3 regions of the Shewanella sp. MF08487 genome follow, and region 3 is predicted to be linked to each of the others. Evidence: predicted binding sites of a transcription regulator. Region 3 holds the regulator's gene; each other region holds the start of a gene.

Region 1 (10,537 bases), on a different contig from region 3:
AAAGTGGCGTCATTACCTTTCCCTGGCTGAATAGCAATATAGTTGCCTGAAAACAGTGCATCTAAGCCTTCAACGCCAGTAATGCTGGCTTTGGGGGTGACGAGCCAGAATAAGGTTTCTCTATTTAAGAAAGGTTTGGCGCGATAGTCCATCATGACTTTGACGTTCACGCCTTTCAAATCGTCATCGATACCGATGTCTTTGACTTTACCGACAGTTAAGCCTTGGTATTTGACTAAGGTTTTACCGACGTCAATCCCTGTCGCACTCGGAAAATGTATTTGAATTTCAACACCCGATTCTTTAATGCTCTTAATACCCAGCCAAGCACCCAATGCCAACGCGACAATAGGAAGCAGCCAAATGGGCGAAAAGAGTTTTTTCTTTACAACTTTCGGCGATTCAATTTGTGTCATCTTGAGGTTCCAATCGATCCCAGAGTAAACGAGTGTCTAAAATTTTTGCGGCTAGCTGAGTTAACAGAATAACCAAGGCAAATGCGGTAGCCGCAGGCGCGGGTTTCGCGTCGAGTAATTGTCCCATGTTCACTAATGCCACTGTGATTGAGATGACAAATAAATCGAGCATTGACCAGCGGCCAATCCATTCGATGATGTGAAAACCCACCATCAATTTCTTTTTTGAAATCGGGATATCAAAGCTGATCGCGCACAGATAAATAGATAAGCCGATGATTTTAATCCATGGTACTAAAATACTGGCGGTAAACACTATGATGGCAATAGGCAGCATATCTGAATGCACTAAATGCAAAATGCCCGAAAAAATCGTGTCGTGCCGCACTTGCCCTTGATTGGTCAGCATAGTGATAGGGTAAATGTTGGCTGGCACCAGCAAGATGGCAGCGGTAATCAACAAAGCCCAACTTTTTTGCAGGCTGGAGTAGTCCCTGACTTGCAACTCAGTTTCACAGCGCTGACAGTGCGTGAGTTCACTGCTGTTGAGTTGGCGACACACTTTGCAGAGACATAGGCCGATATCTTTACCTTGTTGTTTCATATCAGCGATGACCTTCCAATAACGTCCACATATGTTCTAAGTCGTATTCTCTTTGTAGAAACAAGGTCACGAGAAATAGCATAGTGAAGCAAAATGTGCCCATTCCAAAGTAAATATCTGAAAAATCAGAAAGCTGAAATGAAGAAACTAAAAAACTGATCACATAAATCTCTAACATAGTGAGTTGCGACAATACGCCATGACATTTCAATAATTGCTTTAATGATTTTCGCCACAAAACATTATTTAAGCCCCATTTGACAATTAAGATCTGCACTAAGATGGATAACAGTAATAAGCCCGGGCCAATTACTGCGGCGGCTAGCACGGCTAAACCTACTAACCAATAACCTTGATCAAATACGGCAAATGCACCTTGAAACACAGTGGTGGTACGAATGCTACCAAAAAAATGGATCTCAAGTACTGGTAAAAAATTGGCCGGGAAATAAAACACTAATGCCGAAATACACAGTGCTAACATGCCATTTATAGAGTAATAGGGGGTGTCATAAAGTGCGGTGCTGCAACGCGGGCAAATTGCTCTTACACCGCTAGGCAAAGCTCGTTTGCGGATTGCTAAATCGCAGGAACGGCATAAGATTATTGAGTTTTCTGCTGTATTTTCATGCATATAAAAATATTACTAGCCTAATTTTGAGTAATAACAGCGAGATCCGTGCGTCATATGATGTTAATAATCGTTAAATACTCTCTAACGTTCATATTATCTTGGCAACGAAAGTAGGCTAATAATATCAGATTAATCAGAACACTTGCATCACAAGTTCAATCTATGTCACTCTAGTTACTGTATATAAAAACAGTGCGAGGCAGTCATGGCAGTAATAACACAGTTTGTCGTGGTCAGAGAAGGGGTTGAAAAGATGACATTCACATCTAAGAAGGAGGCTGATGCCTACGATAAGATGCTCGATATCGCTGACAACCTGATCCCTTTTATTCAACAAGCCGATTTGGGTATAGATGAAAGTGTGAGCGAAAAACTCGCATTCTACTTCGCTAATAATAAAGATGAGCTAGCAAACTTGCTTAAAGGCGTCGTTCAGGTTAATAGTACGCCAACGAATCCACCTACTGCGAAAAAAGCGGCTAAAAAGACCGAAGCAGCAGAATAAAATTGTTAGGAAATGTAATGAAATCGAAATTTTATGAGTCACTGAACCGTCAGGTATTAGCTCTGATGGCTGGCGAGGATGATCTTGTCGCGGGTATGGCAAATTTTTCAGCCTTACTTAATGATAACTTGACAGAGCTTAATTGGGTGGGATTCTACGTGATGCGTGGTGAACAACTGGTACTTGGCCCGTTTCAAGGGAAAGTAGCTTGTACACGTATCCCGTTAGGAAAAGGCGTATGCGGTACGGCAGCGTTAAGCAATCAAACTCAGCGAGTGGCCGATGTTAATCAATTTGATGGTCATATTGCTTGTGATTCTGCCAGTAATTCAGAAATCGTTGTGCCAGTTCGTGCACAGGGTAAAGTGATTGCTGTACTCGATATTGATAGCCCTATCTTGGATCGTTTCGATGAAGAAGACCAAAAAGGGCTAGAATTATTGGTTAAAAGTTTTGAAAGCTGCCTATTTGATTAATTTACGTACAATAATGCATAATTCATGGTCGCAATCGGTGGCGTGCGCCTTATAATATGTGCCTGCACGCATTAAGCTGGTTTGATTAGCATGCAATAAATAAGCTTAGTGTTTTGAGCTGTAAAAATTTGTTAAGGTCTATTTTTTAACTTTAGTAAACGCGGCTAGGATGCTAATTTGTACGTTGACTCACTATTGAGTTTAACGAAGATAAATGACTCGTAAGAAGTTGATCAATATCACCTCGAATCGATGTCTCTTTTTTGACTGTGGAAGTAATGATGGAATCAACAGAAAAGTTGACCGACACCAATGCAATTTTGGCGTATTTGTATGAAACATTTCCTTTGTGCTTTATTGCTGAAGGTGAAACTAAGCCATTAAAAATCGGGTTGTTTCAAGATTTGGCTGAAAGGTTGGCTGATGATTCTAAAGTCAGTAAAACTCAGCTCAGAGTTGCCTTAAGACGTTACACCAGCAGTTGGCGCTATTTGAAGTCTGTTAAAGCAGGCGCACAACGCGTTAATCTGGATGGCGAACCTTGCGGTGAGTTAGAGCAAGAGCATATTGACCATGCTCAAGCGATGTTGAAAGAGAGTCAAGAGAAGGCCAAAGCGAAACGTGCAGCACTTGCACCAAAGCCTGTGGCAAAGAAAGCACCTAAAAAGGTGGCGGCTCCTCAGCGTCCTAAAACTGAACGTCCAGCTAAGCCTGCACCTAAAGCTGCTGCGCCAGTCGTGAATTATGTCCAAGCACAATTGACTGATTTAACGAAAAAACAACGCGTCAATGTTAAATTAGGTATGACTCCTGTAGCCGGTGTCATTACTGATATTAACAAGGAAGATATTCATGTTCAGCTTGATAGTGGCCTAACGATTAAAGTTAGAGCAGAACATATCCTGCTGTAATCATTTATTAAAACGGAGTAACTTGTTGATGCGAAACCTCACTTTGGCTACCTCTATCGCCACAGTTTTTGTCGGATTTTCGGCTTGGGCCGTACCACCTACTATTCAAATCAGCGAGTTACCCACTCTCAAGCAGGAAGCGCAACATAAGGTTGCGAGCAAAAGGGTAACGGATTTATATACTCGTTCGCACTATCATCGTTTTAATCTTGATGATGCCTTTTCTGCACAAATTTTTGATCGTTATCTGCAGCAACTCGATTTCCGTCGCAATGTATTAACGCAAGCTGATGTCGATAGTTTTAAGCCTTACGCGACTCAATTTGATGACATACTCAGTTCTGGTGAACTTGAGCCTGCCTATAAGATGTTTGATATCGTCCAAAAACGTCGCTACGAAGGCTTTGTTTATGCTTTATCCCTATTGGATAAAGAGATTAGTTTCACCGTACCTGGTGATGTCTATGAGTATGACCGCGATGACGCGGCATGGCCAAAAGATCAGTCTGAAATTAATGAGTTATGGCGTCAACGTGTAAAATACGATGCGTTAAATCTAAAACTCACAGGTAAAGAATGGCCTGAAATTGTTGATATCTTGCAAAAGCGTTATAACAATGCCATTAAACGTTTGACTCAAACTAACAGTGAAGACGTATTCCAAGGTGTGATGAACGCGTTTTCACGTAGCATTGAGCCGCATACCAGTTACCTTTCACCACGCAATGCTGAACGTTTCCAAATGGAAATGAATTTAAGCCTAGAGGGTATTGGTGCGCAGCTGCAACTTGAAGACGATTACACCGTTATAAAAAGCTTAATTGCTGGCGGCCCTGCGGCGGGTAGCGAAAAGTTGTCACCAGAAGATAAAATTGTCGGCGTTGGTCAAGAGGGCGCAGAGATAGTTGATGTTATCGGCTGGCGTTTAGACGACGTCGTCGAACTCATTAAAGGTCCAAAGGGCAGTAAAGTTGTCCTGCAAATTTTACCTAAAAAAGGCGGCTCGAATGCTAAGCCATTCAATGTCACCTTAGTACGCGATAAAATTCGTTTAGAAGACCGAGCAGCAACCTCTAAGGTGATTGAGCCTAAAGATGGTGAATACGCTAATCGTAAGGTTGGTGTGATCCATATTCCTGGTTTTTACATGAATTTGTCGCAGGACGTTGAAAAAGAGCTGGTGAAATTAAACGAAGCCAAAGTTGAAGGTATCGTGATTGATTTACGCGGCAATGGCGGCGGCGCATTAACCGAAGCCGTGTTACTGACGGGCCTCTTTATTGATATGGGACCCGTGGTACAAATTCGTGATGCGGATGGCCGAGTATCTGCACACCGCGATAACGATGGTAAAACCAGTTATGCTGGGCCATTGACTGTGATGGTTGACCGTTACAGCGCTTCTGCCTCTGAAATTTTTGCTGCCGCGCTGCAAGATTATGATCGCGCATTGATTGTAGGTGAATCGAGTTTTGGTAAAGGTACTGTGCAACAACATAAGAGCCTTGGCCGTATTTACGATATGTACGAAAAACCATTGGGTCATGTGCAATACACGATTCAAAAGTTCTATCGTATAAATGGTGGCAGCACTCAGATTAAAGGCGTTACGCCTAATATCGCGTTCCCCAGTGCGTTAGAGCCAGGTGAATATGGTGAAGCGGAAGAGAAAAATGCTTTGCCTTGGGATAAAGTACCTATGGCACAATATGGCACCCTCAATCATATTACACCTAACCTAGTAACGAGCCTTGAGACTAAGCATCTAAACCGTATAAAAGACAATGTAGAATTTGCTTATATTAATCAAGATATTGCCGACTTTAAAAAGCATCACAAAGAGAAAACGGTTTCTCTGGTTGAAAGTGAGCGTATTGCTTCCCGTGAAGCCGATGAGAAGAAAGTCCTCGATAGAACGAATGAGCGCCTAGTCGCCAACGGTTTAGCTCCGGTTAAATCAATGGACGACATTAAAGACGACGCCGAATTACCTGACGCATTTTTAGATGAAACAGCCTATATCACTTTAGATATGGCTGATGTGCAAAAACTGGCTCAAACCAGTGCCGCTAAATAGGCATTAGTCGAATCGATTTATCCAATATCAAAACGCGCTTATGGCGCGTTTTTTCTTATTTAGATCAGCGTTAAAGGGATCAAAATGACTCAAGCTCAAGCAAAATACTTAAAAGATTATCAAGCCCCTCTCTTTACGATAGAAACCATTGATTTAGCCTTTAATCTGGCTGGCAAAGAAACTCAAGTACAGGCTATAAGCCGAGTAAAACGCACTTCTCAACATCAACAAGCGTTAGTGTTAGATGGCGAAGACTTAACGGTCGTCTCGCTGACGGTTAATGGCGAGGCTGCACCGTATCATGTGAGTGCGGGTCAGTTAGTCCTAGAAACGGTGCTTGATGAGTTTGAGCTCAAGATCATCACTAAGCTCGATCCTGAGGCTAATTCGAGTCTTGAAGGGTTGTATATGTCTGATGGTGCCTATTGCACACAATGCGAGGCTGAGGGCTTTAGACGTATTACTTATTTTCTCGACCGTCCCGATGTATTAGCCAAATACACAGTGCGTATCGAAGCCGATAGAGCCGTATTTCCGTTTTTACTGAGTAACGGTAATTTGATTGATCAAGGTGAGTTAGATGGCGGGCGCCATTATGTTTGCTGGCAAGATCCATTTCCAAAACCAGCGTATTTATTTGCCTTAGTCGCTGGCGATTTTGATCTATTGCAAGATGAATTCATCACTCGCAGTCGCCGTAAAGTGATTTTGCAAGTGTTTGTCGATAGAGGGAATTTACATAAAGCGCACCATGCGATGGCGTCACTGAAAAAATCTATGGCATGGGATGAGAGCCGTTTTGATCTTGAGTACGATTTAGATATTTACATGATAGTCGCGGTTGATTTTTTCAATATGGGCGCCATGGAAAATAAAGGCTTAAATATCTTCAACACTAAATATGTGCTGGCAGATACCTTAACGGCTACTGACGATGATTATCACGGTATTGAATCTGTAGTTGGCCATGAGTATTTTCATAATTGGACTGGAAATCGCGTAACGTGTCGCGATTGGTTCCAGTTAAGTTTAAAAGAAGGCTTAACCGTTTTTCGCGATCAAGAATTTAGCTCTGATTTAGGTTCACGCGCGGTGAATCGCATTCACGCAATCAAAGTCATAAAAAATCAGCAGTTTGCCGAAGATTCTGGTCCTATGTCACATCCCATTCGTCCAGAATCAGTGATTGAGATGAATAATTTCTACACAGTGACTGTGTATAATAAGGGCGCCGAAGTGATCCGTATGATGCACACTTTGCTCGGTGAAGAAAAGTTTCAGGCGGGGATGAAACTATATTTTAAACGCCATGATGGCCAAGCTGTCACCTGCGATGATTTCGTGGCAGCAATGGAAGATGCTAGTGGAGTCGATTTAACTCAATTCCGTTTATGGTATAGCCAAGCTGGCACGCCGATTGTGATTGCAATGGACAGTTTTGATACACAAACGGGCATTTATCAGTTGACCCTTAAACAAAGTCTCGCAAACTGTCCATCACCCTTGCATATTCCGTTCAGCATTGAACTCTTAGATGCCAATGGCCACTCTTTAGTGAATGAAGTGCTTAACTTTACCCAGGCTGAACAAGTGTTTAGTTTTGAGGGATTAACCCATAAACCTGTGGCTTCATTACTGCAAGATTTCTCAGCGCCAGTCAAATTACACTATGACTTTGATATTGATCAACTGGTTAACTTAATGCGTTTTGCTAGTAGTGAAATCGCGCGCTGGGAAGCCTCTGTTACCTTAGTAAGCCAAGCTATCTGGCAAAATGTGGCTAGCTTACAACAGCAACAAGCCATGACACTCGATCCTCGAGTGCGCGATAGCTTTAAAGGTGTATTGCTAGATACCAAGCTCGATCCTGCGTTAATCGCTGAAATATTAGCGATACCGACAGCATCTGCTCTGATTGAGCAAACTGAGAGTGTTGATTTAGATGCTTTAGCCTTAGCCCGTGAATTTGTGTTAACAGAGCTGGCTTCCTATTGTGAAGATGAATTAATCAGCTTATATCGTTCATTGATTGCTGTCGATACAACTCAGGCAAGATCGCTTAAAAATCAATGCCTAACTTGGTTAGCTAAGGTATCGGATGAGGCGAATAATTTAGTCATATCTCAGTTCGAGAACGCGAGTAACATGACGGATTCGCTCGGCGCACTGACTGCGGCGAACACCGGCGATTTACCTTGTCGTGATGAGCTGATGTCGGTATTCGAATTACGTTGGCAAGATACGCCTCTGGTAATGGATAAATGGTTTATGCTGCAGGCTAGCCGTGATTCAGATTCGGTGATTGAGTGCCTCCGTCAATTGCAACAACACAAGAGCTTTAGCATGAACAATCCAAACCGGGTGCGCGCGTTGATTGGCAGTTTTGCTGCAGGTAATATCTATCAGTTCCATCGTAAGGATGGCAAGGGTTATGCGTTTTTAACAGAATGTTTAATCGCACTGAATCACCTTAATCCACAGGTTGCCGCTCGTATGGTGACGCCATTGATCCAGTTCCGTAAGTTTGATTCAGGTCGTCAAACCTTGATTAAAGCCTGTTTGGGACAACTTTTAGCTCTGCCTGATTTATCTAAGGATATGTACGAGAAAGTTTCGAAGGCGTTGGCAAGCTAACCGTTTGTGGGAGGAGGGCGGCAGGAGTGCCGCCCTAGTGTTATGGAATTATATTTTAAACTATCGATCAGTTATCGAGATTTTTTACCGTATTATCAGGGGGGGGCTGATAAAGTCGAGGTCCGTGAAATCCAAGGGAAGATCCTGTGGATTAATGCACGGCATTTTAGGCGTTTTTTGACTGAAAATGGCATTCAGGGTTATTTCAAATTAGTTTTAGATAACAAAGGACAATTTGTTTCATTAAATCGAGTTTAGCAATAATTTATTGATTTTAACTTAGAGCAATTACTTTAAACGGACGATTGATTATTACACTCATTTTTTGATATCTAATTTAAAATAATACCGTTGAATTTAAAGTCTTTTTTATGTTTTTTGCGGTTCTAATTCTATCCTTCCTTTCCCTAATTTAAATCACTTCTTAAAAATCTGCAGTACAAATGTACCTACATGCTTAATTCTTTAGAAAATTATCTCTAACTGTGTCTTGCTCAAGGAGAATAATTGCTGTAACAATATTGTTGCCTGTGAGATAACAAGATGTTGGCTGTAATTCCTAAAACAAAAATCCAGCAGGGTACGGAGAGCTAAAATGAAAATTGTTAAAAATAGTTTTAACAAATCGGCGCTTGCTTTGGGGGTGGCGTCGGCATTGAGTTTGTTAATGATCCCAAGTGTTAATGCAATATCGTTTAATTGGGGAGAGGTTGAAGGCACATTTGACTCAACTTGGACGGCAGGTGCGAGTTGGCGTGTGGGTGAGCGTGATTGGGAAGGCCAAATTGGTAAGGTGAATCAACCTCAGTTTGACTGGTCTAACTACAGTGCATTTAATAATACAAAATATACTTCAGCTGATATTTGGGCCCAACCTGGTTCATATTCAAGCAACAATGATTTAAGTAATTTACTCTATTCTCAAGGTGACACTACCTCTGAAATCGTTAAAGGTTTGCATGAATTATCGTTGAAATACAAAAACTACGGTTTATTTGCCCGTGGCATGTATTTCTATGATCGTAAACTCAATGATGGTAATTATGATTACAATGATCCGCTAACGGGCAAAGAGTTTGACCCTTGTGAAGACAACCGTGCTTCAGAAGTTCAATGTAAAGATATTCGTTTATTAGATGCGTTTGTGTATGGCAACTTTGATTTGAATGATGGTGCTAATCCATTATCAATCCGTGTTGGTAATCAAGTGGTGTCTTGGGGTGAGAGTACCTTAATTGCCCACGGGATTAGTGAAATCAACGCGGTGGATTTGAACATACTTAACGCGCCGGGTGCTGAGCTAAAAGAAGCATTCAGACCCCAAGGCATGGTATGGGCATCTCTGGGCCTGACTGAATCACTCACGGTAGAAGCTTTCTATCAGTATGATTGGCAACCTATTTGGGTGCCAACAGCGGGTTCTATCTTTGCTACAAATGATTTTGTGGGTTATGGCGGTTATGCACAGAATGCCCAGCTTGGATTTAATGCTAACCCCGATATTAATTTAGATTTCATGACTCAGGAATATGAGCTTCTAGCGGGTATGATCGCCAGCGGTCAATCGATTTCAACGCAGCAGTTAGTGTCTATGGCTTTAGCTTATCCCACTAAAGTGACACTGGTGCAGGATGAAGAAAAACCCAGCGATGATGGACAATACGGTATCAAGCTCGGCTATTATGCGCCAGAACTGGGTGAAACTGAATTTGGTCTCTATTTTATGAATTACCATAGCCGTCGTCCGCTTATTAGTGGTACGGCTGCTGATTTTAGTACGGGCGCATTGTTATCTGATTTGGCCGTACTAGGACAAAGCGCTGGAGATATTAACCGCGAATTACTATTGAGTTTGAAGAGTTTTTCTAAGGCGCAAGTCGTCTATCCAGAAGATATTAAACTATATGGTTTGAGTTTCAACACGCTGATTGGTGATACCTCTGTCGCGGGCGAAATTTCCCATCGTCAAGATGAACCGTTGCAAATCGATGACGTTGAATTATTGTTTGCCGGTATGCCACAGCAGTTAGCCAATGCGGGGCTTCGTCCTGATCTTGATGGTATTTCACAGATTAAAGATGTTCAACCGGGTGAAACCGTGGATGGCTTTATTCGTCTTGATACCACTCAGGCACAGATGACGTTTACTCATTTATTCGGCCCAACCTTAGGGTTAGATAATTTGACTATGCTGGCCGAAGTCGGTGGTGTATGGATCCACGATATGCCAGGTTTTGATGAACTGCGTCTCAATGGTCCTGGTACATCTCGTTCTGGTGG
Region 2 (10,537 bases), on a different contig from region 3:
TCATCACAAAGTGGTGAAGCTTGCTTCATTGTTTTATCAGGGCTACGAACCGTTGCACCGTATTGGCTCCAACCGATAGCCTCTTCGAACTGGATTTCTCCGTCACCGTTTAAATCATTCAGACTAGGAGCGGTGTAAGAGCGATCCGCGTCTCTAATACCTTCACGATCCTGATGATCAAATGCAAAGGTCAGGTTACCTTTATCCATCTGATAACCAGCAACAACAGAGAACTCTTTACTTGTCATGCCTTCATCTTGGTCGCGAGCACCCGCGCCAACGTTAAACTCAAGACCTTGGTAGTTCTTCTTCATGATGATGTTAACAACACCAGCAATCGCGTCTGAACCATAAGTAGAAGAAGCACCGTCAGTTAGAATTTCAATTCGCTCTACTGCCGCCATAGGAATAGCGTTTAAGTTTGCAGATGAACCGCCTAATGTTGGAGAACCAGGGAAACGCTTGCCATCGATTAACACAAGTGTGCGACTTGAGCCTGCGCCACGTAAATCAATCGTCGCTTGTGATTGAGCAGAACTACCTGAACGTTCAGAGAATGAACCAAATGAGTTTAAGTTACTATTTCGTAGAGCATCAGCAACGGTAAAGTTACCTTCGACTTTCATATCTTCAGTCGTAATAGTCGTTACTGGTGATGCACCTTCTAGGTCAGTACGCTTAATTCGTGAACCTGTAACTTCAATACGCTCAACTTTCGCCCCATCTTCAGCCGCCAAAGCAACTGGAGCCGTAAATGCAGCAACCGCTACGCCGCTAATTAAAGCTAAGCGTACAGAATTAGCGAGTAAATTATGTTTTAGCATTGTCAATCTCCCTGGAAATATTATGTCTTTATTATAATCCGCTTATTTAATAAACGGTTTCAAACTGAGGTGTCTTGGACCCCTCGCTGGAAACAATAAAATCACATATAAAACCTTTAAGCAACAATAAACATACAAACAATACAATTGCGCGACAAAACGCGCATTATATGAACATATTTATCGGGAGAGTGACTTTAAAACAGCCAAAAAAATGCCAGTCATTTCTGACTGGCATTTCTGTATAAAAAGAGTTAAGTATTAGCAGATTTATATCTTAGAGAAATAAGATTTTTAGAGTGAGTAACGAATACCAATTGCTACACCGTCATCTTCAGAAAGCGCCATTTTGGCTTCCTGATCTTTATCGGCGCTAGTAAAATCACTGTAATCTTTACGTGCTTCTATGTAAAGCACTGTATTAGGATCCCAAACAAAATGCAAACCAACCACCACAAACTGACGTTTAAACACGTCTTTTGGATCAGCATTAAAGTTAGGCTGAATTACGTAGTCATCACCTGCATCTAATATGTTGTACGATATAAATGGACGTAATCCGTTATCAAACTTAAAAGACGCTAGTGTTTCAACACCATAGGCATCTTTAATTAAGCGGCCAATATTATCTGTATCATGATTTTCTTGTCTATTGATGTTTGCTGCAGCGTATAAACCATCATTGTCGAAATTACCCCAAGTGACACCAGCACCATAGATAAGATCAACTGCTGTTGATTGCGTACCATTACCAAAGCTGACATCAAACTCACCACGGTTAACACCTGCTGTTAATGTCAGCATATCAGTCGCTTTATAGGTCAGCGCGCCACCATAGGTGTAATTATACTCGACTTGTTGCGCCGCTTTATCGCCACCTTCCCAGTTCGTTTGGCACTGACTTTGAGAAATATCAGCGGTCGTATCACACGTATAGAAACTGCTGTTTTTTAACTGTGCTTGAACTGCGAAGCTAACATCGCCAAAGGCATTACGATACTGAACCGTTTTATCACCACGACCCACACCGTTTACCGCACCATCATCTTTATTAAACGTGTAAACACCGGCAGTGTTACCGTCCCATACAAAGCCGTAGTTGGTATTGTAAACGACATCGTACCAAGCACCCCACTGCTTGCCGATAGTTAAGGTACCGTATTTATCGTGAGATAAGCCGGCATAACCTAAACGATTATAAAAAAATTCTTCTTGTACCGATTCGAAGCGATTATTGTAAACAATATCGCTATTACCCACTGGGTTTACACCCCATTCTAGTTTTGCAAATGCATTCCAACCGTCGGTCAATTCACGGTTAAAACCGAAATTAATCCGTGATGCACCATTAACAACCTCTGTTTCGTCCTGAGTGTTGATCACGCGAGCATCAATAAAACCACCGATTTCTACGGCATTTTTATTATCTTTATAGATCTCGATAGCTGAGACAGAGGGTACTAGAAATATTGCTGCCAGCGCAGTGGCTACTAACGTCTTGTTCATTTGGGGCTTAACCTTTTTGTTTATGTTCTACCAACGTCATTCCGTTGTTATATTTCCTTACAATTTCAGCTTAAAGGGTAGCAAACTTTCAATATCTCCTCAAAGCGAAACCTAAAAAATATGCAGACTCGCATCACAAAAACAAGGTGATTAACATCAACTAAACCTAACAAGCCTAATCATCGACTACAAAAATAAACACGACAGAAATAGTTAAAACATTATATTAACAATAGTTGTTTTGATGTAATGCTCATGTAGTTTAGTTTCATTATTGAAAATACTGGCTCGGCAATAGGACCAATTTGTTTGTCGATGTAGTATTGATAGTCGATTTTAGAGGTTCTGTACTCAACAGACTCAGGACCGTTTACAGTGATTAGATAATCTATTTGTGCTCCCCGCTTGCCAAAAGCAGCATTACCTGTTGTGTCACATAATTGCTGGGCAACTTTGACATGTGGAGAAGACTTAGCTGTATAGTCTTCAATATTGCGCCGCATACGCTTACGAAATACTAAGTCATCGTCTAACTGGCCATCGAGCAGTTGTTCAAACACGCTAGCTAAATAAACACTGATATCCCTTTGGTTAAACATGCGCTCGTAGAGTGATGCTTGAACTTTACGTGCTAAAGGGCTCCAATCACTACGCACTTGTTCCATGCCTTTAAAAATAAGCTCAAGTTCATCACTCGCATTACGCCAAGCCCCCACATAACGCTTCTTACTGCCTTCTAATGACCCCCTTAGCGTTGGCATAAAAAACTGCTCGTAATGACGCTCAAACTGTAACTCGAGAAAACTCTCAACTTGGTGTTCTTCAGTAATCTTAGCGTGCCATTTTGCGTTGATATCGTCGGCAAGTGTCTGACCTAAAGCGCTTATATCGGTGAGATCAGGCTCGCTGCCAAGCCAGACAAAGGTCGAATCCGTATCGCCGTAAATCACTTGATAGCCCATTTCTTCTATCCAGGTGCGGGTTTGCTTCATTATTTGATGACCACGCATGGTGATAGAACTTGCCAACTTAGCATCATGAAAAACACAGCCTTGGGAGCCTAAAACCCCATAAAGGGAGTTCATGATAATTTTTATCGCTTGGGATAACGGCGCATTATATTCACGTTTAGCCTTTTCGCGCTGCTCGGATAATGTTTGGATAAGCTTAGGCAAGATAGGCTGCTGCCGGCTAAATCGGCCACCTAGAAACCCTGCAACACATTCAGACTCGGGTAACTGTAAACCTTCAACCAAGCCTTTAGGATCGATCAAAAAAGTACGAATAATTGAGGGATATAAACTTTTAAAATCAAATACTAAGATATTTTTATACAGTCCTGGCAACGAATCCATCACATAGCCACCGGGACTTTCAATGCCATCACTTGCAGGGGCATCGGGGGCAACGTAACCCGCGCGATGTAAATGTGGTAAATACAAATGATTAAACGCCGCCACCGAAGCCCCTACCCGTCCCAGTTCTAAACCCGTCAGTTCGGCCCGCGCGAGGGCAAAATCCCACAATTGAGTGTGAGTGAAAATATCCCACACTAGGCGGCTATCGGTGAGATTGTAATGTGCTAAGGCTTGTTTATCGGTCTTAAACAGCAGGTCAATTTCTTCAACGCGGTTATCCACGTTATGAATGGCCTTGCCTTCACCTAATAGGTGCCGCGACACAAATTCCAACGAGAAACGCTCAAAGTGATAAAAAGCAGCTTTAAGCCAATCGATACCATCGAGTACCACGCGCCCCGGTAAACTCAAGGTTTCGGGGCGAAATTTATTATCGACCTTCCAATCAAGCTTGGCCCCACCCCGGCCAATCGTTAGCGGAATACGGTGTAATAGCGCGCGACGTGATAGCAATGCAAGATCAAAACTGACCACTGACCAACCGATAATAAAGTCAGGATCAAACTCATGGAACCAAGCAATTAATCGATGAATTAGCGCGGATTCATCGGCCACCCATTCAATATATTCGGGGGAGTTTGATTCAGCGTCGCCCACCATAATCACTTTTTCATAAGTCTGCTTGAGGCTGCCTTGCCCCTCCTCTCGGCCACTGTCTTGACCATATAGCGCGACCGAATAGAGTAAACCCTCAAAGCTACATTCAAAATCCAGTGAGATACAGCGTAAATTCACCGCCGTTAAAGGGGCAATACTCTTAGCCCGCTCGCCGATAAACACAGGCAAGGAGTTAACCTCAGCGCTATCAATACTAGGCTCAAGATAATGCCCTAAAAAGGCCACATCAAGCGCCACAAAACGCTCAAATAAGTAACGCTGTTCTGGGCGAATATCCGCTTCAAATAGGGGAATATCAGCATCTTTAGCAATGCGTTGTAAAGTACGTAAGCTACTGCTGGACTTAGCATAAACTCCACTGACGGCGCCGCCTTTAAAGCTTTTGAGCGCTAACGGCACAAACCGTAATGCTTGACCCGGCGTTTGTAACTGTAAAGCCGCCACATCCGTTTGATGACAAAAACAAATGTGTTCAGTGCCTTGCACTTCCACCAGCACAGGGCCTTGGGCGGTCGCCAGATAATACTGCAACACTAAACTCCCATGACGATGAATCGCATGGCGTGTTAAGACTCGACCTTGTACACTAACGGCCGCTGTTGCCTCAGGCTTCATCGCATTGGTTCCCAAATCGTATAGCTACTCAATTTAAATGCCACCAAATGGCAGAAAAGTTTCTTAGGCTATGCAATCACTGTTATTATGTACAGCATTAATTCGATAAAGTAGTGACGCATGTTACCTGACAATGTAAAAACCCAGATCCGCGCCATCTATAAAGATATTGCTACCGCCTTGCCTAATTTTAGGCCGCGCCGCGAACAAAACTATATGGTAGCGGAAATCTCTAAGACCCTCGCCGGCGACTATGACAAAGATAGACGCATTATTGTGGTCGAAGCGGGGACGGGTATCGGTAAATCATTGTCTTATATTCTCGGTACCATCCCACTGGCATTATCGAGTAAGAAAAAAGTTTGTATTGCCACCGCTACCGTGGCATTACAAGAGCAACTACTGCATAAAGACTTACCCTTCTTTCTTGAACAATCTGGTTTAAATTTCCGTTTTGGCCTTGTAAAAGGTCGACAACGTTATGTGTGTTTATCAAAATTGGCGATGCTCATCGGTGACGATGACAGTACACAAATGGCGATGTGGCAAACTAAGCCAGACAATAGCCAAGTGGCGATGATGCACGGCCTGCTAAAAGACTATAACGAAGGTCGCTGGAACGGTGAAATCGATACCTTAAATGTGCCACTACCCGATCATTTATGGCAACAAATCGCCTGTGACAAACACAGTTGCCATCGCCAAGTTGCCAGCCATAGAAATTGTCCGTTCCATAAGGCCCGGGAAGATCTCGACACATGGGACGTACTCATTGCCAACCACAGCTTATTATTTGCCGACTTAGAATTAGGGGGTGGGGTAATTTTACCCGATCCCGAAGATGTGTTTTACGTCATCGATGAGGCACATCATTTGCCGATTGTGGCGCGGGACTTTTCCAGTGCGCAGGCCACGCTGAGGGGCGCATGCGACTGGCTCGAAAAAATTGGTAAAACTTGCGCTAAGTTACAAAACCAAATAAAGAGCAACAATATCATTGCCCCTGCTCAGGCTATGCAAGATCATTTAAGCGATTTGATCACTCAGCTTAATCAGGTAGCCCAATATTGTGACTCCCAGACCAAGCACTTTGCCAATCCAGAAAACCGCTTGCGGTTTGAGCACGGCAAACTTCCCGAGTCACTGCTCATTCTCGCCGAAAACCTCGCTGTTACCTCTAATCTTGCCCTGAAGCAATTTAATAAAATGCTGTCACTGCTGGCCGAAGCGATAAAAGATGGCGATATTCCTAAACATCAATCCGAAGCCCTACTGGCTGAAACAGGATTTATGTTGCAAAGGCTCGAGAATCTACAAAAATTGTGGAAGATGATGGCTAAAGAAGATAAACACAAAGGTGCCCCTATGGCGCGCTGGGTTGAGCTTATCACGGGTAAACAGGCGGATTATCTCTTTAGCGCCTCACCTATCGAAGTCGGTTTTATGCTGGAGTCTATGTTGTGGCAAAAGGCTGCGGGCGTTGTCTTATGTAGTGCCACGCTGCGCGCACTGAATAACTTCGACCATTTCGTGCATCAGGTGGGATTATCCCTCAATGATGGCAGCCGTTATTTAGCCTTACAATCGCCCTTCGATTACCCCAATAACGCGACCCTGTATTTGCCAAAAATGCGCACAGAGCCTACGGATGATGCCTATACGGCAGAGCTTGCGGAGCAAATCATCACGCTTATTGATGGTGAAATGGCCACCTTAGTACTATTTGCTTCTTATTGGCAGATGGAAAAAGTAGTCGAATTACTTGAAGGTAAACTCACTACCGAGCTCCTCATCCAAGGTAATGCCCCGCGGCAACAATTGTTAGAGAATCATAAAGCCAAATGCGATAAGGGTGAACCCAGTATTTTATTTGGCACAGGTAGTTTCTCCGAGGGTCTGGATTTACCTGGCGATTATCTCACTAATTTAATCGTCACTAAGTTGCCCTTTGCGGTACCGACCTCGCCCGTTGAGCAAGCCCATGCAGAATATGTCAAAGTTAAAGGTGGTAACCCCTTCTTACAATTGACCATCCCTGATGCCTCCCGCAAGCTAATTCAAAGTTGTGGTAGATTACTGCGTAAAGAGCAAGATTATGGCAGAGTCACTATTTTGGATAGGCGACTAGTGACTAAGCGTTATGGCAAATCTTTGTTAGATGCCTTACCGCCCTTCAGACGAGTTATAGAGTAGGATTAAAATTTGGAATTGTTACTCGAGCCCAGCCATTGGGCCCTGTTGGCAGTGATTGGCCTTATCGCTGGATTTATTGATGCCGTAGTCGGTGGAGGTGGCTTATTGTCGATTCCTGCACTATTAGCTTTAGGTATGCCGCCGCATACGGTATTAGGCACTAATAAACTAGCAGCAAGTTTTGGCTCCTCCATGGCAGCTTGGACCTATTATCGCCAGCATCTCTTTACTCCTTCGTTTTGGTACATGGCCTTTATCGCCACCTTTATTGGCGCGGTATTGGGCAGTTTTCTAGTGTATTTAGTCGATACACAGTGGCTCGAAAAAGTCTTGCCGTTGATGATCATCGGCATCGCTATTTACAGTTTAGTCAGCCCAAATGCGATATCAGATATCAACTGCCAAGCCCCAATAGCTAAACCTCCCGCTAAAAAGCAGTGGCTACAGGGATTAATTTTAGGTACTTATGATGGTTTTGCTGGCCCCGGTATTGGCGCATTTTGGACGGTGACATCAGGCTCTTTATATCAGCTGCCGTTACTGCACAGTTGTGGGCTCGCCCGTGCAATGACCTTTACCAGCAACTTAACCGCATTAGCTATTTTTGGCTGGCTTGGGCAAGTACAGTGGCAAATAGGTTTAGGGATGGGATTGTGCATGATGTTAGGCTCATTTATCGGCGCTCGCTGCGCGATTAAATTTGGCATGCCCTTTATCCGTCCACTGTTTATTTTAATTGTGCTAATGATTGCAGCAAATTTGGCATGGAGTGCATGGTTGTGAACACCCAACAATTAATGGTGATGTTGAAGAATCAGCTTAAAGCCTTAGAACAAGAAGTGCTGCAACACGATAATCGACTCGCCCCGCCGCAGCGCAAGCTCCTGCTAGAAACGGAGCGTTTTAATCACTCGCTGTTTATCCAACACGGCGCCCAACTCGGCCCCTGTATTGAACAAATTCGTAGCAGTATTATGCAGCTCGAAAAACAAATTAAGCTCAAACTTGCCCCGCAAACTATCGCACTGAGCTGTGAGCGAATTCAAGACAGATTTACCGCCGTCAAACGTGCCTTGCTTACGACCTCTATTGATATTAAGTCCAAAACTCAACAACGCGCCAGTAGCCGTGCCCGCTTTGTTCAACGTCAGAATCAATCTCATCAAGCCAGTGGTTTTGAATGGATTGCCAATAACGTGATGCAAAATAGTCATGAAATTTACGCAGAATTGAACAAACATCTAAATTGGGCAAAAAAATTTGAACAAAAAATTGAAGAAATGGAATCAAAACTTGAAAACTGTCATAGTGCTGACAAAATACAATTGCAAAATGACATCCTTTTGATGCATCGTCGTTTAGGAAAATGCAGGCAAGCTATTAGTTATATAGAAGATCGCATTCAAATATTCGAACGCCCGTATCAGAGTAATAATCGTTAAGGAATAATAATGAAATCACTTTTGCCAATTAGCAGCCTGCTAATATTACTCAGTTCTGCCTCAGCCTTCGCTGCAGATCTGACCATTCCAATGTCATTTGAATATATTGCCCTCGACGGTAAAAAAGTAGAGTCTAGTTTATTCAATCATAAAAGCAGCTTAACCTTGGCACCCGGCACTCACAAAATCGCCATTCGTTACCACGAAATGGTCGAAGATGATTATAGTGATAGCCAAACCTTTGTTAAATCGGCTCCTTTCATCGTGACGTTAAACGTGGATGGCGACTATCAATACCACCTTCAAGCCGCCGAAGGAGACGTCGTTAAAAAGCCCAAAGTCTTCGCTAAAAATCCGCAAGTTAAATTAACACGCAGTGATAAAGGCGACGTCAATTACCAAGTGACAAATACCAATTTAGAAGAAGAAAGCTTTGTTTCGCGCTTATTCACAGGAAATCAAGCTGATGATGTAGCAGGTAGTGTCACTGCAGCAACTGGCGCTGCAGGTGCAGTAGCAGCAGTTGCCCCCGCAACTACATCGGCTCAAACTGCTGTCAGCGCAACGTCATTAACCGCTCCAGTTGATACATCCAAAGCTGCAGGCGCTAATCCACAGCAAATGCTGCAATACTGGTGGCTGCAGGCAGATGAAAAAACACGTAAAGAGTTTATGAGTTGGGCCATTTCACAGTTATAGCAATTTGTTATAACGAGGTTTAATCGATATTAATTATCGAGCCAATAGCTATCGCGCCAGCACATCTAAGCTGGCGCTTTCTTTAAAAAAACTTCCCACTTCAATAAAAATACTGCCTCATACAAACCATAAAATGATGACGTTAAAAGAGTATCAATAGCGGTATTCTCATAAAACCATAGTGTTAAAGCTGACTAAAAAAGTAGATTGATGTTCTACCATGTTAAAAAAACGTGGGGATATTGCTTTACCGTAAGATAAGGACTATTCAAATGGCGGCTGGCAGCACTGTCAATAATAACATCAGAAAATCCATTTATAAGCATCATTCGCTGCAACGATGCCAGAGTCGCACTACAATATAAGCCAAAGATTTAACTAATTTTTCATTGCGATAAACGATTTGTAGTAGCAAACTCAATAAAACTGTCATGGAGTATAAAAATGCAACTTGAAATCCGTAATTACTACGAAGTTCTTTTGATGGAAATATTGTCAGACGAAGGGCTGATGGACGAGCTTCCCGAGGATTATCTTGCAGATCTTTGTTGTGTAACCTTAAACCAACTCCCCGTGCGTTACGTTCGTCACCTTGTCGATACCTATTTCTTTGAGGATTACAAAGAGTTGCAAGAGTTAAAGCGTGAGATCCAAACTGCGCTAGAAAAGTCGCGCGTCTTTCTTAAGCAAAATTTACAAAAAAGATTACAAGAAGAAGCCGAAGCGAATAATTAATGCCTACAAGAAATGGCACTCGAGCTTAATCAACTGCTGAATGACTATCAAATACACAGTTATCAAACAATCCAATGACACTCATAAAGACAGGTGTACTTAAATAGAAAACGTCGATACATAAAATTGACGTAGATCCGAAACACATTCGAATACTGAAAATAGTCAGTTATGCCGCTATTGAAAAATGAGGAACTAAACGAAAAATACTAATAAGAAAGGATATTAGAGGAGAAAAATTGAACTTGGAGGTTCCCCTAGAGCCACACCCCGGCACACGAGTCACTTGCTGCGGTTGCTCCCTTCCAGGCCTGGCCGAGTTCACAAGTTATCATTGCGGGGGGACCCTAGGGTCACCATAACTTCGAGCATTTTCTTGTGATTAGATAAACCAAAGAGCTTGCTAGAACGCGAAGTATTATCCCCTATGGCTCCCACGGGATCAAGCGCTAATCAACAAGATCCGTTAATATCCTCACCAACTGCA
Region 3 (10,537 bases):
GGTGTACCGCCTATCACTCTAAAACCTGTACTCTCGGGGAATAACTGCCGCGATTTATAGGCCATCAGTGCTGGGACGATTACCGCCCACACAGTTGCCGCTAATGCCGCAAAGCCAATCGCCACTAAAAAACCATCAGGGAAGAGTAAACCTAAAATCGTTGGGGGTACAAATGTCACTAATGCGGTTTTCATCCGGCCCGAGCGCGAATCGTCAAAACCAAATAAATCGGCGAGATAATCAAACAGACCTAAGGTCACCCCTAAGAAAGATGAAGCTACCGCCAAGTTAGCAAACAGCGACAACATACTGTTTAACCAGCTACTCGCCATCACCTCAGACAAAGCGCCCACCAACACACCCATATTGCCACCTTGAGCAATAATGTCGATAAACTGGCTGCGGGGAATATTGCCCATAGTCGCCACTAACCAACAGACATAAATCACCAGCGCGATAAAAGTACCAACGAAAATCGCCTTGATAATGGTGGAGGAATCTTTGCCGTAATACTTCACTAAGCTGGGAACGTTACCGTGGTATCCAAAGCTGGCAAGACCAAAGGGTAGCGCCGCCCACAGATAAGGTGAAAAGCGGTTATTACCATCAGGTTCGAGCAACTTAGTCACATCAATTTCGATCAGTAAATTGCCGATAGCGAGGAAGAAGGTAATGATCATACCGCCGAGCATAATCGTGGTAATCCGATCCACGGCTTTAGTGCTGATCAACACTATGCTCGCCAATACTATGGCGAACACTAGCCCTGCCACACTTTGCGGTAACTCAATTCCCATGCCCTGCAAGCTGTGATTCACAATCGAACCACCGCCGCTGATATAAGCATAGGTCAAAATATACAACACGAACGCGATAGAAACGCCGTTCACTATCCGCCAAAACTGCCCAAGAGTTTGCTTGCTTAAGGTGTCGAAGCTAGCACCAGGTTCGAAATGTAAATTGGTTTCGAGCAACAATAAGCCCGACATCAACATGCAAAACCAAATGCCCAATAACATTAAAATCGAATAGCCAAACCACATACCTGCACCGACCACGGGCAGAGAAAACATCCCTGCACCTACTGTCGTGCCGGCAATAATCATGGCGCCGCCGAGCAAGGACTTACCTGTGGGCTTATGCTTAGCCGCATTCATATGATTTGCCATTAAACAATGTGCTCCGCGGTGACACTCGCCACTATGGTTTGTCTCACTGACGGACGTAATAAATTATTGGCTTGATCTCGAATGCGATTGATATTGGACTTATCTTCGCTATCCGCCAGATAACCCAATGCTTTTAACTTAACGCTCAATGTGCCATAAAGTTTTTTATCGTAAAACTCAGGTGCGGTAATACCATGCAAAGCCCCTAAACGCTGAGCCAGTAGATGACTCTCAGATTCAAGCTCTGAGCGTTCCATCTTAGGTCTATTCGCTAACAAGTTGAAAATAATGGCGTAGCGCTGCAGGGTCTCACTCACTGAACTGGCCAACAACAATAGTTGGCTAGTGTGCTCAGGCACGATAGCTAAGGTATCAGTCTCAACCACTAATCCTTGTTCAATCAGGAAATCCAGCACTTGCTCAACATAGGCTGGTAAGTCTTTAATTCCCATGAAGAGTTCGGCTTTCAGCAGTGGATAAAAATCGGCAACGACTGACGCGACTTGCTGACGCTGAATTTGCTCATTATGCGTTAAACAGCTAGCGATTAATGACGGTACAATAAATAAGTGAATGATATTATTACGATAGTAAGTCATAGAGACCGCCTGACTTGCTTCGATCGACACGATTTCACCTAGGGAGTCGGCGGATACAACAAACTTATTTAGCTCTAAGCCCTGCTGCACTAACAGCTTGCCATCTCCTTCGGCAACCGAAGTATAAGCAGTGTAAGGCACTTTTTTAAGTAAGGTTAAATACAAATCAAGCTGACGCTCTAGCAGACTGCGCTGTAAGGCATTTTGATCTGTGGCGAGTAACACTAAGCTTGTTAATGTCACTGAACTCGCTGCCGCGGCATCATTGATATGGGTCATAACCCGATTAGCCAGAACATTTACCGCTGGTGTTAACCAACTTGGTTTTTGCTCGGGATCATCAGCAAGCTCAGCACGCCAGTTGGGTGCGCGTTCATTCAAAAAGTTTTGCAGAGTAATCGGCTCGCCAAAATTCACATAACCTTGACCGAAATTACCGAGTTTGCGAATCGCACCAAATACCTGCCAGACTGATTCTTTTTTCTTTTTCTTACCACTTAACTCTTTATGGTAAGTCGCCACTTCCATCACATGGTCATAGCCTAAATACACAGGCACTAGCGTTACCGGACGTTCAATACCGCGTAGTACGCTATTCATTGTCATGGCGATCATGCCCGTTTTGGGTGCCAACAGACGACCCGTACGTGAGCGGCCGCCTTCAGAGAAGTATTCTACCGAATAACCTTTCGCAAATAGCTGGTCTAAATATTCACGGAATACTGCGGTATAAAGCTTATTGCCATTAAAGCTACGACGAATAAAGAAAGCACCACCGCGACGGAACATAGGCCCAGCGGGCCAAAAATTAAGGTTTATACCAGCAGCAATGTGCGGCGGAACCATACCTTGATAATACAAAATATACGATAACAGCAGGTAATCCATATGGCTGCGATGGCAAGGCACATAGACAATCTCGTGACCATCGTGGTGTAACTGACGAACTTGCTCGGCGCCTTTAATGTTGATCCCGCTATAAAGCTTATTCCACAACCAAGTTAAGAAACGCTCGGCAATACGAACTAAGCTATCAGAATAATCAGCAGCAATTTCATCGAGATACTCAATAGCCGTCTCGCGCGCTTGGGTTTCTGAAATCTTTTTGGTAGCGGCTTCTTCTTGAATCGCTTTACGTATTGATTCAGATTTTAACAGCGAATGAAATAACGCTTGGCGATTAGGCAACACAGGCCCTGTCATCACTTTACGTTGGCGACGGAAATGCACTCGCGCCACTCGCGCTAACTTATGGGCAATACCCATATCAGTACCATGCTCATCAGCCATATAACGCAGAGATACTGCATTGGAAAACTGCACAAAATTATGTCGACCTAAGAACAGAATCATTAGGCACTTGCGCAGCCAAGTCGGGTTTTCCCGCTCAAATACGGCCGCCTTCATCGTATCGTCCTCTTTCCCTGGCGTTCTCCCCCAATACAAACTGACGGGTACCAGTTGAATATCGAGCTCAGGATGTTGTTTATGCACCGCTAATAAGCGCATAAAACATTCGAGGAAAGGTTCATTGCCGGTACGCTCACCAAACAACGGCTTGCGCCCTTGAAGGCAAACGACTCGCGGTGCAACTACGCCATTAGCGACTAACGGCTCATAGGGACTAGGCAGCCCGAGTTTAGCGGTTATTTCACTCAGTGCAGCAATGTCACTAAGTGATTCTGTTTTCATCACATAAGCAAGAGGTCTGGAGGCATCCAGATTCAGATCGGCAAAGGGATCCTGAGGCACCACAATGGTATGCACCAATTGTTTTTGGATCCAACGTAATGATTTTAACCAAAGAGAGTCATGTTTAGGCATTATTCTTATGCAATTAAGTACGTTCACTAGCCCGATAGAATACCAGACTATAGGGAATATTCGCTAATTCTCTCCGATATGGTTAAAAAGTGGTTAATACTTGCGCTGCAAACAATACTGTATATACTAACAGTAACTGTATAGAAAAACAGGAAAGACCATGAGACCTTTGACGCCACGCCAAGCTGAAATTTTAGAGCTAATCAAACGAAATATTGCCGACACTGGCATGCCACCTACTCGGGCTGAAATTGCCACCCGCTTAGGTTTTAAGAGTGCCAATGCAGCTGAAGAACATCTAAAAGCGTTGGCGAAAAAAGGCTGTATCGAGATTATACCCGGCACCTCACGAGGTATTCGCCTCACTGCTGAAGTGGAGGATGTAACTGAAACAGGTTTACCTCTTATAGGCCAAGTGGCTGCAGGTGAACCGATTCTCGCCCAAGAACACGTAGAACAGTATTACCAAGTCGACCCAAACATGTTCCATCCCGCTGCCGACTTTTTACTACGAGTTAAAGGCGACAGTATGAAAAATATTGGTATTCTCGAAGGAGATTTACTGGCAGTTCATAAAGTAGAACAAGCTAGGAATGGTCAAGTGGTTGTCGCTAGAGTCGACGACGATGTCACAGTTAAACGTTTCGAAAAAAAAGGTAATGTGGTCTATCTACACGCCGAAAATGAAGACTACTCTCCAATTAAAGTGGATTTAGGCTTTCAAAGTTTAACAATTGAAGGACTCGCCGTCGGTGTGATCCGTAATGGAGATTGGCTATGAACAAACTAATTGGCAATGCCCCGCGCCATCCGGGATTGTGGCGTGATGATGAAGTTCGTGCAGCCGATTATGATTGGCATCACACACCTATCGCCTGTATGCCCACTAAAACTCAAGGTCGCCAAGAATTAATTCATCTGAGTGCGCAACTCGCTCAGTTAAGCCAACAGGGCCGTTGGTTAGTGCTCATCAACCCACCAAGTATTGGCTACAAGCAAATGCTCGCCAGCGCAGGTGTGCGTATGGATAGAGTCTTACTGGTACATGCTAAAGATGAAGTAGAAACCCTGTGGGCGATGGAAAAAGCCTTAACAAGTGGTACGTCCAGTGCAGTCATTACTTGGACTCAATCATTAGATGCGCGGGATAATCGTCGCCTACAAATCGTGGCTAAAAGTGCCCGAGCTATGGGCATAGTGCTTGAAGACGTAAACAGTCACTTACATGCCGACGTACGCATTGAGCAAGGCAATCTCTTCGGTCAGCAATCTTTTTTTAGCGCTGTACATTAAATATTCATTTAATTTTTTACCTTGAAAGCCGCCTCACCTATGAATGTGAGGCTTTTTTTTGGCAATTTTTCAGATAATTAGATAAATAAGTGATCTTGATCAATATTTAAACAGCAAGTATGGTTGGTTAAGTCGGTGATGATATATCACCTTCCGTGGTCAATGAATCGAGTATTTATCGGACTCGAAGCGCCACTAAAAATAGAGAACAGATTTATTTCAGTCGTATGTGCCAGCGTGGCTAATTACCAGCAGTAACAATACTTGATTAAAAGTAACAGCCGCCAACGCACGTTGAAGTCAAAAAAGCTTTTTTGGGAACTGAAGAGTTTGCATAGAGTTGAGACTTACTGTGTTGCTCTTCTTTGTAGTTGCTATTCGCAATTGGCAGAGGAGAAGTCTTGTGAAGCAATTGTTGTATTGTTTACTCGTGGTGTTATTCGCACCACCGTTGGCCGCCGCGGACATGCGGTTCAACATGACCCCTGGCGTGACCGAGATCAGTGGCAAGGTTTATCACTTGCACATGACCATCTTGTATATCTGCTGCGCAATAGGCCTAGTGGTCTTTGGCGTGATGATTTACGCCATGATCAACCACAGAAAATCCAAAGGCGCTGTCGCGTCCCACTTTCACGAAAGCACTAAAGTTGAAATCGCTTGGACGATTCTGCCATTTATCATTTTGATCTTAATGGCGATTCCAGCGACAAAAACTTTAATCGCAATGGAAGATCCCAGCAACGCCGATCTCACCGTAAAAGTCACGGGATCCCAATGGAAATGGCATTACAGCTACTTTGATCAAGATATTGATTTTTATAGCATACTGACAACACCCAGAGCACAAATCGAAGGCACCGAAACTAAGGGTGAAAACTATCTATTGGAAGTCGATAAACCGCTCGTTCTGCCGATAAATCGCAAAATCCGCTTTTTGATGACCTCTGAAGATGTCATCCATTCATGGTGGGTGCCCGCCTTTGCCATTAAGAAAGATGCCAACCCAGGATTTATTAATGAGGCGTGGACTCGCATAGACAAACCCGGTATTTACCGTGGTCAATGCGCCGAACTTTGTGGTAAAGACCATGGTTTTATGCCGATCGTAGTGCAAGCCTTACCCGAAGCCGAGTTTGAAGCTTGGGTGACGGAGCAGAAACAAGCCGCAGGTGCTGCAGCTGAAGCCGCTCAAGCCGCTTTATCACAAACCCTAAGTAAAGAAGAGTTGATGACTCAAGGTGAACAAGTTTACCTCGGGCACTGCGCAGCCTGCCACCAGCCCAATGGCGAAGGGTTGCAAGGCGTATTTCCGCCCCTTAAAGGTAGCCCGATTGCAACGGGATCACTCAGCGGTCACCTTGAAATCGTGCTCAACGGTAAAACGGGTACAGCCATGCAAGCGTTTAGTAAGCAATTGACTGCACAAGAAATCGCGGCAGTGACTACCTACGAGCGTAATGCTTGGGGTAATAATACTGGCGATGCAGTGCAAGCCAAAGACGTAAACGAGTACATGAACGGCAATTCTGCACAAACATCCGCCGCGGTACCAAGCAGTACAACTCCGACACCCGCGCCTGCAAAAGACGTCTCAGCTGCAGTCGATCCCGCAAGCCTCCCCACACTCAGCCATGACGCCCTCATGGCCGAAGGTGAAACTGTCTATGCGACCTTCTGTGCTGCCTGCCATCAAGTGACAGGTGCAGGAATACCACCCGCCTTCCCCGCGCTAGTGGGTAGCGCTATCGCCATTGGACCAGTCGCCAATCACATCGATATTGTGATGCACGGTAAAACAGGCACGGCTATGCAGGCATTTGGCAAACAGCTTAGCCCACAGCAACTTGCAGCAGTCATTACCTATGAACGCAATGCTTGGGGCAACAATACCGGCGATACAGTGCAACCTGCTGATATCGCAAGTCATGGACAGTAGGGGATAATGATGAGCACAACGACTCAAGATCAAACCGCAGCCCATGATGAGCATCATCATGGTGCGCCAAAGGGCATCATGCGCTGGCTGCTAACCACCAACCATAAAGACATAGGTACTTTGTATTTATGGTTCAGCTTCATTATGTTCTTAACCGGTGGCGCTATGGCCATGGTTATCCGCGCTGAACTCTTTCAACCTGGATTACAATTGGTCGAGCCCAACTTCTTTAACCAAATGACCACAATCCACGGGTTGATCATGGTATTCGGCGCGGTAATGCCGGCCTTTACAGGGCTAGCTAACTGGCTGATCCCTATGATGATTGGTGCGCCCGATATGGCGCTGCCACGGATGAATAACTGGAGTTTTTGGATACTACCCTTCGCCTTCACTATCCTTCTCAGTTCGCTATTTATGGAAGGTGGCGGACCTAACTTTGGTTGGACCTTCTACGCACCACTATCAACCACATATAGCCCAGATAGCACGGCGCTCTTTGTATTTTCTATTCACATCATGGGGATAAGTTCGATCATGGGTGCGATCAACGTGATTGTGACCATAGTGAATTTACGCGCACCAGGCATGACATGGATGAAGTTACCGTTGTTTGTGTGGACTTGGCTTATCACGGCATTCCTACTGATCGCGGTTATGCCCGTACTCGCGGGCGCTGTGACTATGGTGCTGACCGATAAGTTTTTCGGCACGAGTTTCTTCGATGCGGCTGGCGGCGGCGATCCTGTGATGTTCCAGCATATTTTCTGGTTCTTCGGCCACCCTGAAGTTTACATCATGATCTTGCCGTCCTTTGGCATCATCTCTGCCATAGTGCCAGCCTTCAGTCGTAAACCCTTATTTGGCTATGCATCCATGGTTTATGCTACCGCTAGTATTGCAATTCTGTCGTTTCTCGTATGGGCGCACCATATGTTCACCACAGGTATGCCAGTGTTTGCCGAGCTGTTCTTCATGTATTGCACTATGTTGATTGCAGTGCCAACTGGGGTGAAAGTGTTTAACTGGGTTGCCACTATGTGGCGCGGCTCACTCAGTTTCGAAACGCCCATGCTGTTTGCTGTCGCCTTTATCATACTCTTCACTATTGGCGGTTTTTCGGGGTTAATGCTCGCCATTACGCCAGCCGACTTCCAATACCACGACACCTATTTTGTGGTGGCGCATTTCCATTATGTGCTCGTGACTGGGGCGATTTTCTCCATCATGGCAGCGGCCTATTACTGGCTACCTAAGTGGACGGGGCACATGTACAACGAACGACTGGGACAATGGCATTTCTGGTGTTCGGTGATATCCGTCAACGTGCTGTTTTTCCCGATGCATTTCCTTGGGCTGGCAGGAATGCCAAGGCGCATCCCTGACTACTCGATTCAATTTGCCGATGTTAATCAAATCGTCTCGATTGGTGGGTTCGCCTTCGGCTTATCGCAATTGATTTTCTTAGTATTAGTAATTAAGTGCATCCGTGGCGGCGAAAAAGCTCCCGCTAAACCTTGGGAAGGTTCCGAGGGTTTAGAGTGGACATTGCCAAGCCCTGCGCCTTACCACTCCTTCACGACACCACCTGAGGTGAAATGAAATGGCAACCCAACACCAGCAAGATAAACCCAAGTCAAATCGTAAACTTATCAGCATGTTAGTTATCGGCTGTATTGGCATGTTTGGCTTTGGATTCGCGCTGGTGCCGCTCTACGATGTGTTGTGCGAGCAACTCGGTATCAATGGAAAACCCTCCAATACCGCGAGTAGTTATCAAGCAATCACAGTAGATACAAGCCGAATAGTGACTGTGGAATTTATTTCTCAGGTACAAACAGGCATGCCATGGACATTTGCGCCACAAACCAAGCGGCTCGAAGTTCACCCTGGCGAGCTAATCCATACTGCATTTTTGGCGCGCAATATGTCCGCTAAAGCAACTATTGGCCAAGCGATACCTTCAGTTTCGCCCGGCCAAGGTGCCGCTTATTTTAATAAAACAGAATGCTTTTGCTTTAATCAACAACCCTTAGCGGCGGACACTAGCGCTGAGCTGCCGCTCATTTTCTATGTAGATCCTCAGTTACCTGAGTCTATCCATACTCTGACCCTCTCTTACACTCTCTACGACATTACCGACAAGCAGTTAGCGTCTGCCATAGAGCAAGGAGCTGCAAAATGACAACGAAACATCAGTCTTACTACGTTCCATCCCAAAGTGTCTGGCCTATTGTAGGTGCCATTGGCTTGTTCTTAATCGCCTCTGGTGCAGGCCTTTTCGTGCAGCAGTTGAAATCAGGTGCATCCGGTGGCGGTTATGTGCTGCTGGTTGGGATAGCTGTGATCTTATTCATGCTGGTAGGTTGGTTTAGAACCGTGATCCAAGAGTCGATGGCAGGGCTCTATTCTAGCCAAATGGATCGATCGTTTCGCCAAGGTATGAGCTGGTTTATTTTTTCGGAAGTCATGTTTTTCGGGGCTTTTTTCGGGGCACTATTTTATGCCCGCATGTTCGCAGTGCCTTGGCTCGGTGGCGCATCGAATAATGCCATGACCCACGAAGTACTCTGGCCTCAGTTTGAAGCTATTTGGCCGCTCATTACTACGCCAGATGGCACTAAAACCCAAGCTATGCCATGGACTGGACTGCCATTAATCAACACTATCGTACTGCTAACCTCCTCCGTAACCTTACATTTCGCCCATGTCAGCCTAGAAAAAGGTAAACGTTCTGCCATCCTCCTTTGGCTGGGGATTACGGTCTTATTGGGTGTGGGTTTCCTTTGTTTACAGGTCGAAGAATACAGGCATGCCTACCAAGAAATAGGGCTGACACTCGCCTCCGGCATATACGGTAATACTTTTTACTTGTTAACAGGTTTTCATGGCATGCATGTGACCTTGGGTACCGTTTTTTTATTGATTCTGTTTTTCAGGGTATTAAAAGGCCATTTTACGCCTGATAAACATTTTGCGTTCCAAGCGGGGAGCTGGTATTGGCACTTTGTGGATGTGGTCTGGCTATGTTTGTTTATTTTCGTTTACGTTCTCTAGTGCTTTAGTAAGGCGTGGGATTGGGGCTAATTAACCCAGTCCCTAAGGCCACCAGCAATAACAGGATAACGAGCACGGAGAAAATCACTCGCCGACCAAGATAACGGCTCATAGGCACTTTTTCATCACCTTTCACCATAATAAACAAGGCGCGACCTAGATTAAAAATGATGAATAGTAACAGCAGAACTAAGACCAACTTAAAAATGAACAGGCTATTCATACAATATCCTCATGTTCTGCTGAATAAATTAACGGTTTTTCTACTGATATTGACTGTGGCTGTATTAACTATATTGGTCAAGTTGGGTTTATGGCAGTTAGCCCGTGGTGAAGATAAAACGGCGCTTTTAGCCCAAATGGAAGCAAGGCAAGCTTTGCTGCCATTAAGTTTTGAGCAGCTCCAACTCAAAGTCGGCAAAGAAGGTGTAACTGGTTATCGACTGCAAGTACGCGCCACTCCCGCGAGCTCACAAATCTGGCTGCTGGATAATCAAATCTATCAAGGTCAAGTGGGATATTTAGCCTTTCAACCTCTGCAAGTAGAAGTTGAAAAGCCTTGGTTGCTGGTCGAATTAGGCTTTGTTGCCGCAGGCTCCCATCGTGATGAGTTGCCTCACATCACTCCCCTAAGCGGGGAATTAAATATCGAAGGC

The links. Region 3 encodes LexA, which represses DNA repair genes until DNA is damaged. Its sites were predicted from a motif close to TACTGTATNNNNATACAGTA; they were not measured.
Region 1: ACRN9H_RS00450 (YebG family protein) is a predicted target of LexA. The motif match lies at 1,830-1,849, and genes of this name have one in related genera.
Region 2: dinG (ATP-dependent DNA helicase DinG) is a predicted target of LexA. The motif match lies at 5,059-5,078, and genes of this name have one in related genera.

What each region holds. Positions count from the first base shown of each region.
Region 1 covers NZ_JBOZPB010000001.1:102,867-113,403, reverse strand. Annotated here, with positions in the region: gene ACRN9H_RS00465 (MlaD family protein) at 1-416, opposite strand, end outside; gene ACRN9H_RS00460 (paraquat-inducible protein A) at 403-1,020, opposite strand; gene ACRN9H_RS00455 (paraquat-inducible protein A) at 1,022-1,654, opposite strand; gene ACRN9H_RS00450 (YebG family protein) at 1,860-2,159, shown strand; gene ACRN9H_RS00445 (GAF domain-containing protein) at 2,177-2,635, shown strand; gene proQ (RNA chaperone ProQ) at 2,917-3,546, shown strand; gene prc (carboxy terminal-processing peptidase) at 3,575-5,623, shown strand; gene pepN (aminopeptidase N) at 5,708-8,257, shown strand; gene ACRN9H_RS00425 (DUF2835 domain-containing protein) at 8,300-8,515, shown strand; gene ACRN9H_RS00420 (DUF1302 domain-containing protein) at 8,853-10,537, shown strand, end outside.
Region 2 covers NZ_JBOZPB010000013.1:53,000-63,536, reverse strand. Annotated here, with positions in the region: gene ACRN9H_RS10810 (TonB-dependent receptor) at 1-824, opposite strand, end outside; gene ACRN9H_RS10805 (porin) at 1,119-2,330, opposite strand; gene ACRN9H_RS10800 (DNA polymerase II) at 2,552-4,981, opposite strand; gene dinG (ATP-dependent DNA helicase DinG) at 5,102-7,174, shown strand; gene ACRN9H_RS10790 (sulfite exporter TauE/SafE family protein) at 7,184-7,957, shown strand; gene ACRN9H_RS10785 (primosomal replication protein) at 7,948-8,616, shown strand; gene ACRN9H_RS10780 (DUF2057 domain-containing protein) at 8,626-9,315, shown strand; gene ACRN9H_RS10775 (late competence development ComFB family protein) at 9,760-10,050, shown strand; RNA gene ffs (signal recognition particle sRNA small type) at 10,305-10,401, opposite strand.
Region 3 covers NZ_JBOZPB010000021.1:19,383-29,919, forward strand. Annotated here, with positions in the region: gene mtr (tryptophan permease) at 1-1,169, opposite strand, end outside; gene plsB (glycerol-3-phosphate 1-O-acyltransferase PlsB) at 1,169-3,592, opposite strand; gene lexA (transcriptional repressor LexA) at 3,753-4,373, shown strand; gene ACRN9H_RS14280 (cell division inhibitor SulA) at 4,370-4,885, shown strand; gene coxB (cytochrome c oxidase subunit II) at 5,289-6,824, shown strand; gene ctaD (cytochrome c oxidase subunit I) at 6,834-8,426, shown strand; gene ACRN9H_RS14295 (cytochrome c oxidase assembly protein) at 8,428-9,009, shown strand; gene ACRN9H_RS14300 (cytochrome c oxidase subunit 3) at 9,006-9,881, shown strand; gene ACRN9H_RS14305 (DUF2909 family protein) at 9,886-10,104, opposite strand; gene ACRN9H_RS14310 (SURF1 family protein) at 10,103-10,537, shown strand, end outside.